Microbispora sp. ZYX-F-249: one gene and its partners. The protein of the gene in region 2 interacts with the protein of the main gene of each other region in a pairwise test. Links are inferred from orthologs where the notes say so. Each region holds a gene or a part of one and is shown on either strand. Other genes may lie near its edges.

Region 1 (3,695 bases), on a different replicon or contig from region 2:
TCTCCCGCTGGGCGGCCGTGGTGACCACGAGAAGCTGGTCGCCCGCCAGCAGCCGGGTCGTCTGCGCGGGCACGAACGACTGCCCGTTCCGTACGACGAGCGTGACCATGGTGTTCGCGGGCAGCCGGAGCTCGAAGATCTCCACGCCGTGCATGAGCGAGCCGGACGGAATGCGGACCTGCAGCAGGTCGGCGTTCAACTCCTCCAGCGGCGCGGCCTCCACGTCGAGGTCGCGCGCCTCGCCCTCCGCCGCCAGGCCGAGCACCTTGGCGAGGTACGGCAGCGTGGGCCCCTGCAGGATCGTGAACACGATGACGATGATGAAGACGTCGTTGAACAGTCCCTTCGCCCCCGGCAGGCCGGCGGCCCAGGGGATCGCGGCCAGCACGATGGGCACCGCGCCGCGCAGTCCCGCCCACGACAGGAACACCTGCTCGCGCCACGACAGCGCACCAAGGCGCAGGAGCCGCGCGACCGCCGCGGACAGCAGCACGGACGCCGGGCGGGCGAGCAGGACCAGCAGCAGGCCCGACACCAGGGCCGGGACGAGCACACCCGGCAGTTCGCGCGGATCCGCGAGCATGCCGAGCATGACGAACAGCCCGATCTGGGCGAGCCAGGCGGCGCCCTCCGCGAAGCCGCGCGTGGCGGCGCGGTGGGGGAGCTTGGCGTTGCCCAGGACCAGCGTCGTCAGGTAGACCGCGAGGAACCCGCTGCCGTGCAGCAGAGTCGCCCCGCTGTAGGTGACGAACGCGAGCGCCAGCACCGCGATCGGGTAGAGGCCGGAGGCGGGCAGGGCGACCCGGCGCAGCGCGTACACCCCCGCCGGGCCCACGGCGAGGCCGACGGCCGCGCCGATGACCAGTTCGACGGTGGTGTCCAGCAGGACGTGCGGCAGCGACAGGGTCAGCGTCGAGCCCGCGCTCAGCATGATCACGAGGATGACGGTCGGGGCGTCGTTGAAGCCCGACTCGGCCTCCAGGATCCCGGCGAGCCGGGGCGGCAGCGGCAGCCGTCTCAGCACGGAGAACACGGCCGCCGCGTCGGTCGACGCCAGGAACGCGCCGAGCAGCAGCGCCATCCGCCACTCCATGCCGAGCAGGACGGCGACGCCCGCCGCGAGCACGACGACGCTGACCGCGATCCCGACCGTGGCGAGCACGAGCGCCGTCGGCACGGCGTCGCGTACGTGGTTCCAGTTGGTGGTGAGACCGCCCTCGGCGAGGATGACGGCGAGCGCGATCATGCCGAGCTGCTGGGCCGTCTGGGCGTTGTCGAAGTTGATGCCGACGATGCCGCCCTCACCGAGCAGCAGTCCGAGGCCGAGATAGAGGAGCAGCGTGGGAAGGCCGGTGCGGTGCGCGATCCGTACGGACGCGATGGCCGCGATGACGACGACGGCGGACAGGAGCAGCCAGACGTTCAGACCCACCCGCTCCCTTCGCCGTCCATTACGTCAATCTTGTCACATCTGTACCAAACGGGCGATTCCACTCGGGAGGGCGGCGAAGCGTACGCGCTGGTCGTGCGGCTCGGCCGGAACCCCTTCCATCAGCTCGCCTTCGTGCAGGAGTGCCACCGTCGGCACGTTCGGCCCGACGCGGGCGAGCGCGCGGTCGTAGAAGCCGCCGCCGCGGCCGAGTCGTACGCCGGTGACCCGGTCGACCGCCAGGGCCGGCGCGATGACCAGCGCGGCGGTACGGATCGCGTCGACGCCGCGCCGGACGTCCACGGGCTCCATGATCCCATTGGGGCCGGGCGCCAGCGAGTCAGGACCGTCGTACACCGCCCAGTCGAGGTCGCCGTCCGGGCGCTGGACCGGCAGGATCACCGTGGCGCCGTGCTTCCACAGGGCAAGGATCAGCCCCTGTGTGGACGGCTCGGTGCCGGTCGACCAGTAGCAGGCGACCAGGCCCGCCATCTGCACCCACGGCTGGTCGAGGAGTAACTCCCGGATGGACGCCGACGACTCGCGCAGCGTCCCGGCATCGAGTTCCGACCGGGCGCGCAGGATGCGCCGACGTAGGTTCATCTTGTCCAAAGACCGCTCCGTTAGTGTCTACTCATGGCTGACTTCGATCCCGTGACCAAAGCCGTCGTGCCCGCCGCGGGTCTCGGCACCCGCTTCCTTCCCGCGACGAAGGCGACCCCCAAGGAGATGTTGCCCATCGTCGACAAGCCGGCCATCCAGTACGTGGTGGAGGAGGCCGTCTCCGCCGGGCTGCTGGACGTCCTCATGGTGACCGGCCGCAACAAGCGCTCGATCGAGGACCACTTCGACGTAGCGTACGAGCTTGAGGACGCTCTTCGCGCCAAGGGCGACGAAGAGCGGCTCAACCAGGTGAAAGAGCCCGTCGACCTCGCCACCATGCACTACGTGCGGCAGGGGGAGCCCAAGGGCCTGGGCCACGCCGTCCTGTGCGCCAAGCAGCACGTCGGCCACGAGCCGTTCGCCTGTCTGCTCGGCGACGACCTCATCGACCCGCGCGATCCGCTGCTCAAGCGCATGATCGAGGTGCGCGCGACCTACGGCGGCAGCGTCGTCGCGCTGATGGAGGTGCCGCGCGAGCACGTCTCCCTGTACGGCGCCGCCGCCATCGAGCCGACCGACGAGGACGACGTCGTCCGCGTCACCGACCTCGTGGAGAAGCCCCCGGCCGACGAGGCGCCCTCGAACTGGGCCATCATCGGCCGTTACGTGATCGACCCGGCCGTGTTCGGCGTGCTGGAGCGGACCCCGCCCGGGCGTGGCGGCGAGATCCAGCTCACCGACGCCCTGCGTACGCTGGCCTCGGCGAGCCCGGAGGAGGGCGGTCCGGTGCACGGCGTGCTGTTCCGCGGCCGTCGCTACGACACCGGCAACAAGCTGGAGTATCTGCAGACCGTGGTGCAGTTCGCCGCGAACCGGGACGACCTCGCTCCCGAGTTCCTGCCGTGGCTGCGGGAGTTCCTCGACAAGTCCGGACAGTGAGCCGATGAAGCCGGTCGACCGCCATCTCGCCGACATCCTCGCGGCGGTGCGCCCGCTCGCGCCGCTCGAGGTCGAGATCGACGCCGCCCTCGGTGCCGTGCTGGCCGAGGACGTCGCCTCGCCCGTCCCGCTGCCGCCGTTCGACAACTCGGCGATGGACGGCTACGCCGTACGGGCCGAGGACGTGGCCGCCGCGCCCGTCACGCTGCCCGTGATCGGGGACGTGGCGGCCGGCGACGGCGGGCTGAACGCCCTCGGGCCCGGCCTGGTCACCCGCATCATGACCGGCGCGCCCCTGCCCACCGGCGCCGACGCCGTCGTCCCGGTCGAATGGACCGACGGCGGCACCGCCCGCGTACGGATCGACAGACCGGCCCCGCCCGGCAACGCGATCCGGCGGGCGGGCGAGGACGTCCGGGCGGGCGACGTGGTGCTCCGCGAGGGCACCAGGATCGGGCCCGCGCAGATCGGCATCCTCGCCGGGGTCGGCCGCCGCCGGGTGCGGGTGCGGCCCCGGCCGAGGGTCGTCGTGCTGTCCACGGGTGCCGAGCTCGCCGAGCCCGGCACCCCGCTGGGCGCCGGGCGGATCTGGGAGTCCAACAGCTTCATGCTGACCGCGGCCGTGCGCGAGGCGGGGGCGGAGGGGTTCCGGGCCGGTTCGGTGACCGACGACCCCAAGGAGTTCCTGGACACCCTGGACGCCCAGCTCGTGCGGGCCGACGCC
Region 2 (3,796 bases):
CGTTCTCCTTGCGGAGGTCGGTGATGACGCGCCTGGCCGAGGGCGCGTCGCGCAGCATGCCGACGAACCCGGTGATCGGGCGGGTCACGGCGGCGCCGACGCGTTCGGCCTTCCCGAACACGGTGCCCACGAAGCCGCGCACCGGGCCGAGGACGTGGTCGTTCCCGGCCCGGTGATCCACGGTGATGAGGATCAGCGCCACGGCGAGGAGGAGTCCGAGAATCAGACGGGCGCGGCGGGTGTCTCTCATGACGCTCCTTAGTTGCGGGGCTCCGGCACGAGCACCTGCTGGAGGGCTTCAAAGTCCTCCACGCACCGCCCGGAGCCGAGCGCGACCGAGTCGAGCGCGTTCTCGGCCAGATGGACCGGCATGCCGGTCTCCTCGCGCAACCGGTCGACCATGCCGCGCAGCAGGGCGCCACCCCCGGTCACGGCGATGCCCCGGTCCATGAGGTCGCCGGAGAGCTCCGGCGGGCACTTGTCCAGCGTCGACTTCACCGCGTCCACGACCGCGTTGACCGGCTCGGCGATCGACCGGCGGATCTCCTCGGCGCTGATGACGACCGTCTTCGGCAGGCCGCTGACCAGGTCGCGGCCGCGCACCTCGGCGTGGAAGTCCTCCCCCGTGACGCACGCGGACCCCACGGCGATCTTGACCTCCTCCGCCGTGCGCTCCCCGAGCATCAGGGAGTACTCCTTCTTCGCGAAGGCGATGACCGCCTGGTCGAGTTCGTCCCCCCCGACGCGGATCGACTGGCTGGTCACGATGCCACCCATCGAGATGATGGCCACCTCGGTGGTGCCGCCGCCGATGTCGACGACCATGTTCCCGGTCGGCTCGTGGACCGGCAGGCCGGCGCCGATCGCGGCCGCCATCGGCTCCTCGATGATGTACACGCGGCGGGCCCCTGCCTGATAGCCCGCTTCCTTCACCGCGCGTTGCTCAACCGCGGTGATGCCACTCGGCACGGCCACGATGATGCGCGGACGCACGAAGTGACGGCGTTTGTGGATCTTCTGGATGAAGTACCGCAGCATCCGCTCGGTCACATCGAAATCCGCGATGACACCGTCCCTCAGGGGACGGATCGCGACGATGTTTCCGGGCGTCCGCCCGATCATCCGCTTCGCTTCTATTCCAACTGCCACGATCTTTCCAGTCGTGACGTTGATGGCGACGACGGACGGCTCGTTCAGGACGATGCCGCGTCCTCGGACGTAGACGAGAGTGTTCGCCGTGCCAAGGTCGACAGCCATGTCACGGCCCAGGAATGTCAGCTTGCTGCCCATGCGGAAGGAAGCCTTCCTTCAGGTGGTTAGCGGTTACCGGGTTCAGCGGGTGTGCGGGATGACGCATCGCATTCGAATCGTAACGGCACGTGCTCATCACTGGGCACATCGCGCTCTCAAGCCCCCGGAAAAACCGGCGTCCCCCCGCCTAAGCTCGGTCACCACCTGGAAAAACACGAGAGGCCCCGGTTTAAACCGGGGCCTCTCGTGGGGCAAGGGCTAGAAACGGTCCGGAAAGAAAATCTTGATTTCCCGGGCGGCGGACTCCGGCGAATCGGAGCCGTGGACGACGTTCTCGCCGATCTCCAGGGCGTGGTCGCCGCGGATGGTGCCGGGCGCGGACTTCACCGGGTCGGTCAGGCCGGCCAGGGCGCGGAACGCCTCGACGGCCCGGGGGCCCTCGAGCACCATCGCGACCAGCGGGCCGCCGGTGATGAACTCCACCAGCTCGCCGAAGAACGGGCGCTCGGAGTGCTCGGCGTAGTGGGCCTTGGCCGTCTCGGCGTCGAGCGTGCGCAGGTCCATCGCCACGATCTTGAGGCCCTTGCGCTCGATGCGGCCGATGACGTCCCCGATGAGACCGCGACGGACCCCGTCGGGCTTGATCAGGACAAGCGTGCGCTCGGACACGGTCTGTTCTCCTAAGGTCGTTGCTGAGGCTCACGTGGCGTCGTGCTCGCCGTATGGTGACCCGTCCAGGTCGCGGGCGCACCCGTCAAGCATCTGGAACTCCAACTGGGGAGTTCTGTACGCAACGGCAGCTTACCGGTCCGCGAACGCCGCTCCGATCGGGCGAGGCCGGGTGTCGACGGCGCGGCGGGTCAACCGGCGAGGTCGACCGGCGAGCTCGGCCGGCGTCGTCAGCGGGCGGGCCCCGCGTCCCCGGGGGCGCCGTCGTCCTCCTCCGGGGACGGCGTCGGCGCGGGGATCACCACCTGGCCGTCTCCCGGCGCGGCGGCGGCCCTCCGGGTCAGGACGGCGGAGAGCACGATCACTCCGACCACGACGAAACCGCCGATCTGCGCCCACATGTGCAGCGCGCCGATGAACCCCTCGACCAGGGCGTTCCCGTTGCCTCGCGCGGTCTCGGCCGCCTCACGCAGCCGGTTCACCTGGATGCCGGTGCCCAGCAGGAAGCCCGCGAGCACGGCCGGGAAACACAGCGACAGGCCCAGCATCGCCGAGCCCAGACCCGCCGTGCGGAACGCGCCGACCAACGCGACCGCCGACCCCCCGGCCAGCAGCACGAACGGCACCACCAGCGGCGTGCCGGACGGCGCCGGGACCAGCAGCCAGGTCGCGCACAGTCCCGCGACGACGGCCGCGAGACCGAGGGCCGTCATCCGCTCCGTGAACGCGTCCGGCACCCGGCCTGCGAGGACGGCGGCCACGAGCGCGGTCAGCGCGGCCACCAGGAACGGCACCCACAGGCCCTTGAGGCCGGGACCGCCCAGTGGGCCGCCGAGCTCGATGTAGGTCATCTGCGCGGCCGTCGGCAGCACCACCAGCCCGACCGCGACGTTGACGAAGGCGAGCGTACGGCCGCCCTGCCCCTCGAACGTGCCGAGCGCCGCGAGGCCCAGCATCGCCACGACGGCCAGCGCCGCGGCGATGACGACCAGGCGCGGCGGCCAGTCGAAGGTGATCCCCACGCCCAGCACCGCGATGGCCGCCGCCGGCACGATCGCGAGCGCGAGCCGCCCGCGCTCGGCCGACGTCGGCCGGCTCGCGGGCAGGATCTCCCCCTCGGTCCGGGTCCCGCCGTCACCGGAGATCATCCAGAGCACCAGGTACGCCGCGGCGAGGGCCAGCGCCACTCCGGTGAGCAGCGGGTACGGCTGGAGGGTGACCTGCCACGAGGTCACGTCGCGGATCGCCCACAGGGCGAGCGCCTGGGCCGTCAGCAACGAGGCGGCGAGCGCGCCCGCCCAGATCGGCAGCAGCACCCGGCGCCGGGAACGCTCGGCGGCCGCGACCAGCGTGGCCGGCACGAGCATGCCCGCGCCGACCCCGTGCAGCACGCGCAGCACGCCGACCAGCGCGACGGTGCCGGTGTACCCCCCGGCGACGTCGGCGAGCGCGAGCAGGGTGAGCCCCGCGACGAGGATCGGCGCCGCGCGGAACCTGCGTACCGCGACCGCGGCGAGCGGCACGGTCACCAGCATGGCGGGCAGCGCCAGCCCGTGCGCGCGGATCATGTCGACCTGCGACACGCCCGGCGGCAGCAGCGCCGCCACGACGGAGATCGTGTTCGGAATGGCGACGAGCGCCAGAGGGAGGGCCACCAGGGTGAGCAGCCCGATGACGACGTCGACCAGCAGAGGGACGCGCACGGCACGGACCGGCGCGGCGGTCCGAGCCTGCGGTACGGGAGGGACGGCCATGGTTGCCGACTTTAGCGCTTCGTCGTCCCTTCGACACGGCGAGCGACGAAGATGGCAGTTATCCACAGGGCAGCGAAGATCACCCCGAGGAAGAACATGACCGGGACGAGGAATCCTGTGGC
Region 3 (3,668 bases), on a different replicon or contig from region 2:
GTCACCGGCGGGCGCGCGGTACGCGCCGTGGCGTCAGCGAGCAGGCCCCGGATGACGAATATCTGCTTGACCGTCTCCTCGCCCTCGTGCGCGGAATGGAGCCATCGGCCCACGAGGAGGGACCATGACGAGCAGGGTGACGGCGGTCAGCCGTAGCGCGACCCACACCTTCGGCAAGACGTCGCTGGAGTCGATCCGGCTGCTGACCGGCCTGGGAGTCGAGGGGGACGCCCACGCCGGGGTGACCGTGAAGCACCGGTCGCGGGTCGCCCGCGACCCCGGTCAGCCGAATCTGCGCCAGGTGCACCTCATCCACGCGGAGTTGCACGACGAACTGCGTGAGGCGGGCTTCGCCGTACGGGCGGGGGACATGGGGGAGAACGTCACCACCAGGGGCGTCGATCTGCTCGCGCTGCCCACCGGAACGCGGTTGCACCTCGGCGAGACGGCCGTCGTCGAGGTGACCGGCCTTCGCAACCCCTGCCTGCAGATCGACGGTTTCCGCAACGGGCTGCTGAAGGCGGTGCTGGGCCGCGACGAGGAGGGCAACCTGGTGCGCAAGGCCGGGATCATGGGCGTCGTCCTCGCGGGCGGCGAGGTCCGGCCCGGCGACCCGATCCGCGTCGAGCCGCCGACCGGCCCCCACCGCCCTCTTCAGGTGGTGTGAGCCCCGAAGACCGGCCGCTCAGAGAGACGTCGGCCATGCGAGGTCATCTCGGGGGTGTGGCGCGGGCGTGTGACGCCGGTGACGATCCGGGCAGCGGCGTACGGGCCATGGCCGCCGTCCAGCCCGCGAGTCCGGCGGGCGTTCGCTGTATCAGGTGAGTGCGCCGCCCGGTCCTGGCGGCTGCAGCACGACCGGGACGCCGCGAGGGGGGCGTAGTCCGCCCGATCAGGGCACGCCGGCCCGGCCCGCCGGCCGGCCCGACGCCCTTTCGCAGACCGGCCGCAGCGGATGCGCGTCAGCCGGTGAACAGCGGCCCGGCCGCAGCAGACCCGGCCGCGGTGAATCGGCCACGCCTCAGTGAATGTGGCCCGGCTCGTCGTGGTCGTGGTGGTGGTCGTGGTCGTGGTCATGGTCGTCCTCGTCCTCGAGGACTCCCTCCGACGGCTCGACGCCGAGCATCGCCTCACGCGGCTCGACCTCGGTGACGTGTTCGACGAGGCCGAGCACGTGATCGGGCTCGATCAGCCACTGCAGGGCCGCCGCGCCCGTCTTGTCGGAGTTGACCAGCTCGATCTGCTCCTGCCGCTCGGCGTCGTCCAGCTCGGCCTGGGGGTCGCGGATCTCGGCGAGCGCCGCCGCCTGCAGCGCGTCGACATCGAGGACCTCGACCACCAGGTCGACGGTGAGCCGCAGATAGCGACCGGTGTCCGTTCCATCGCTCATGGTGGTGATCCTATCGGCAAGCCGTTATGGCAGTTTCCACTCGACCGGCGCCGCGCCCTGCTGCTCCAGCAGGGCGTTCGCCCGGCTGAACGGACGGGAGCCGAAGAATCCGCTGCGCGCGGACAACGGGCTGGGGTGGGCCGACTCGATGCACGGCACGTCCCCCAGCATGGGCCGCAGATTGCGGGCGTCACGGCCCCACAGGATCGCCACGAGCGGCCCGCCCCGCGCGACCAGCGCCTTGATGGCCTGCTCGGTCACCTCTTCCCACCCCTTGCCCCGGTGGGAGGCGGGCTTGCCCGGCATCACCGTCAGCACCCTGTTGAGCAGGAGCACTCCCTGCTCGGTCCACGGGGTGAGGTCGCCGTTCGTCGGCGCGGGGTGGCCGAGGTCGGCCGTGTACTCCTTGAAGATGTTGACCAGGCTTCCCGGCAGCGGCCGTACGTCCGGGGCCACGGAGAAGCTCAGGCCGACAGGGTGACCGGGGGTGGGGTAGGGGTCCTGGCCGACGATCAGCACGCGGACCTCGTTCAGCGGCTGCTTGAACGCGCGGAGCACGTTCTCCCCCGCCGGGAGGTACTGGCGGCCTTCCGCGATCTCCTGCCTGAGGAAGTCGCCCATGGCGGCGATGCGCCCGGCCACGGGTGCGAGGGCCTCGGCCCATCCGGCTTCCACGAGTTCGTGCAACGGACGTCCTGACATGTCCGCGCACTCTATCGGCTTTTCCGTCCCCGTACGGCCCGGCGGGGGAAAGATCGGATGCCCGCTTACCCCCGTGAAGCGGGCATCCGACGTCCTCTCGGCACGGTTCGCCACACACGGGACATTTCCCATGGCGACCGGGGTGATGCCGGAGGCCCCGGGATGGTCCGGGGCCTCCGGTCGGGTCACTTGACGGAGCCCGCGAGCAGGCCCTGCACGAAATACCGCTGGAAGGCGAAGAACAGCACCAGCGGGATGATGAGCGACAGGAACGCGCCCGGCGCGAGGATGTCCACGTTCGTGCCGAACTGCCGCATCTGGGATTGGAGTGCCTTCGTCATCGGCTGGTTGTCGGTGTCGGCGAACACCAGCGCGACGAGCAGGTCGTTCCACACCCACAGGAACTGGAAGATGCCGAGCGACGCGATCGCGGGCTTGGCCAGCGGGAACACCACGGTGGCGAAGATCCGCCACTCCGGCGCGCCGTCCATCCGCGCCGCCTCGAGCAGCTCGCGCGGGATGCCCACGAAGAAGTTGCGCAGCAGGAAGATGGCGAACGGCAGGCCGAACGCCACGTGGAACAGCACGACCCCGAGGATCGAGCCGAAGATCCCGAGGAATCCGTACAGCTTGGCGATGGGGATCAGCGCGATCTGCACCGGGACGACCAGCAGGGCGATGACCACGAGGAACACCGTGTCCCTGCCGGGGAACTCGATCCAGGCGAACGCGTACGCCGCCATGGCCGCGATGCCGATCACCAGCAGGGTCGCGGGCACCGTGATCAGCACCGTGTTCCAGAACGACGAGCTGAAGCCCGACGCGAGGAGGTTCGAGTAGTTCTCGAACGTGATCTGCGCCGGCTTGGTGAACAGCGTCCACCAGCCGGAGGAGTTGTTCTCGGTCTCGCCGCGCAGCGACACGATCAGCAGACCCAGGGTCGGGAGCAGCCAGAACAGCGCGACCAGGATCATGAAGACCTGCACGACACCGCTGCCGAGGCGGTCGGTCACCCGCGTGATCAGGCCGCGGGCGACCGGCTGCGCGTGCCGGGGTTCGGCCAGGGTCGTCATCCCTCGTCCCTCCTGAACCGGCGGATGTTGAAGATCATGAACGGCACCACCAGGACGAGCAGGAAGATGGACAACGCGCTACCCATGCCCTGGTTGCCGCCGCCGCCGAACGAGACGCGCCACATCTCCAGCGCGATGACGTTGGCGTTCGGCTGCACGGACCCGGGGGCGATGATGAACACCAGGTCGAAGACCTTGAGCACGTTGATGATCATGGTGACGAAGACGACGAGCAGCACCGGCGACAGCAGCGGCACGGTGATCCGGCGGAACACCTGCCACTCCGTCGCGCCGTCGATCCGGGCTGCCTCCAGGGCGTCACGGGGGATCGCCGACAGCCCGGCCGCGATCAGCACCATCGCGAACCCGGCCCACACCCAGATGTACGCGCCGATGATCGCAGGGGTGATCAGCGACGGGCCGAGCCAGGTCAGGCCGTTGAACGGCGCCGTGAAGTTGTCCTGCGGCAGCCGTACGACGTAGGAGCCGGCCGGGAGGCCGGA

What was found.
Region 1: the proteins of ndk (region 2) and AAH991_RS34445 interact in binary tests that used the Escherichia coli proteins (3 or more experiments, as listed by UniProt). The link is inferred for Microbispora sp. ZYX-F-249 from one-to-one orthologs.
Region 3: the proteins of ndk (region 2) and AAH991_RS13460 interact in binary tests that used the Escherichia coli proteins (3 or more experiments, as listed by UniProt). The link is inferred for Microbispora sp. ZYX-F-249 from one-to-one orthologs.

What each region holds. Positions count from the first base shown.
Region 1 is NZ_JBDJAW010000046.1:33,206-36,900, reverse strand. The notes cover bases 250-3,134. They hold AAH991_RS34445 (5-formyltetrahydrofolate cyclo-ligase), read right to left. Parts: upstream 2,033-3,134; coding sequence 1,466-2,032; downstream 250-1,465. Other genes in these bases: glp (molybdotransferase-like divisome protein Glp), read left to right, coding at 2,976-3,134; galU (UTP--glucose-1-phosphate uridylyltransferase GalU), read left to right, coding at 2,066-2,971; AAH991_RS34450 (potassium/proton antiporter), read right to left, coding at 250-1,432. Outside these bases: more of AAH991_RS34450, read right to left, coding at 1-249; more of glp, read left to right, coding at 3,135-3,695. UniProt on the Escherichia coli protein: Involved in the removal of 5-formyltetrahydrofolate.
Region 2 is NZ_JBDJAW010000008.1:235,832-239,627, forward strand. What follows is about bases 216-3,201. They hold ndk (nucleoside-diphosphate kinase), read right to left. Parts: upstream 1,921-3,201; coding sequence 1,510-1,920; downstream 216-1,509. Other genes in these bases: mreC (rod shape-determining protein MreC), read right to left, coding at 216-250; AAH991_RS13205 (rod shape-determining protein), read right to left, coding at 259-1,290; AAH991_RS13215 (hypothetical protein), read right to left, coding at 2,151-3,201. In the rest of the region: more of mreC, read right to left, coding at 1-215; more of AAH991_RS13215, read right to left, coding at 3,202-3,674; AAH991_RS13220 (DUF4233 domain-containing protein), read right to left, coding at 3,686-3,796. UniProt on the Escherichia coli protein: Major role in the synthesis of nucleoside triphosphates other than ATP. The ATP gamma phosphate is transferred to the NDP beta phosphate via a ping-pong mechanism, using a phosphorylated active-site intermediate.
Region 3 is NZ_JBDJAW010000009.1:51,107-54,774, forward strand. What follows is about bases 254-3,111. They hold AAH991_RS13460 (uracil-DNA glycosylase), read right to left. Parts: upstream 2,093-3,111; coding sequence 1,415-2,092; downstream 254-1,414. Other genes in these bases: AAH991_RS13450 (MOSC domain-containing protein), read left to right, coding at 254-667; AAH991_RS13455 (hypothetical protein), read right to left, coding at 1,022-1,390; AAH991_RS13465 (carbohydrate ABC transporter permease), read right to left, coding at 2,278-3,111. Outside these bases: more of AAH991_RS13450, read left to right, coding at 125-253; more of AAH991_RS13465, read right to left, coding at 3,112-3,165; AAH991_RS13470 (ABC transporter permease), read right to left, coding at 3,162-3,668. UniProt on the Escherichia coli protein: Excises uracil residues from the DNA which can arise as a result of misincorporation of dUMP residues by DNA polymerase or due to deamination of cytosine.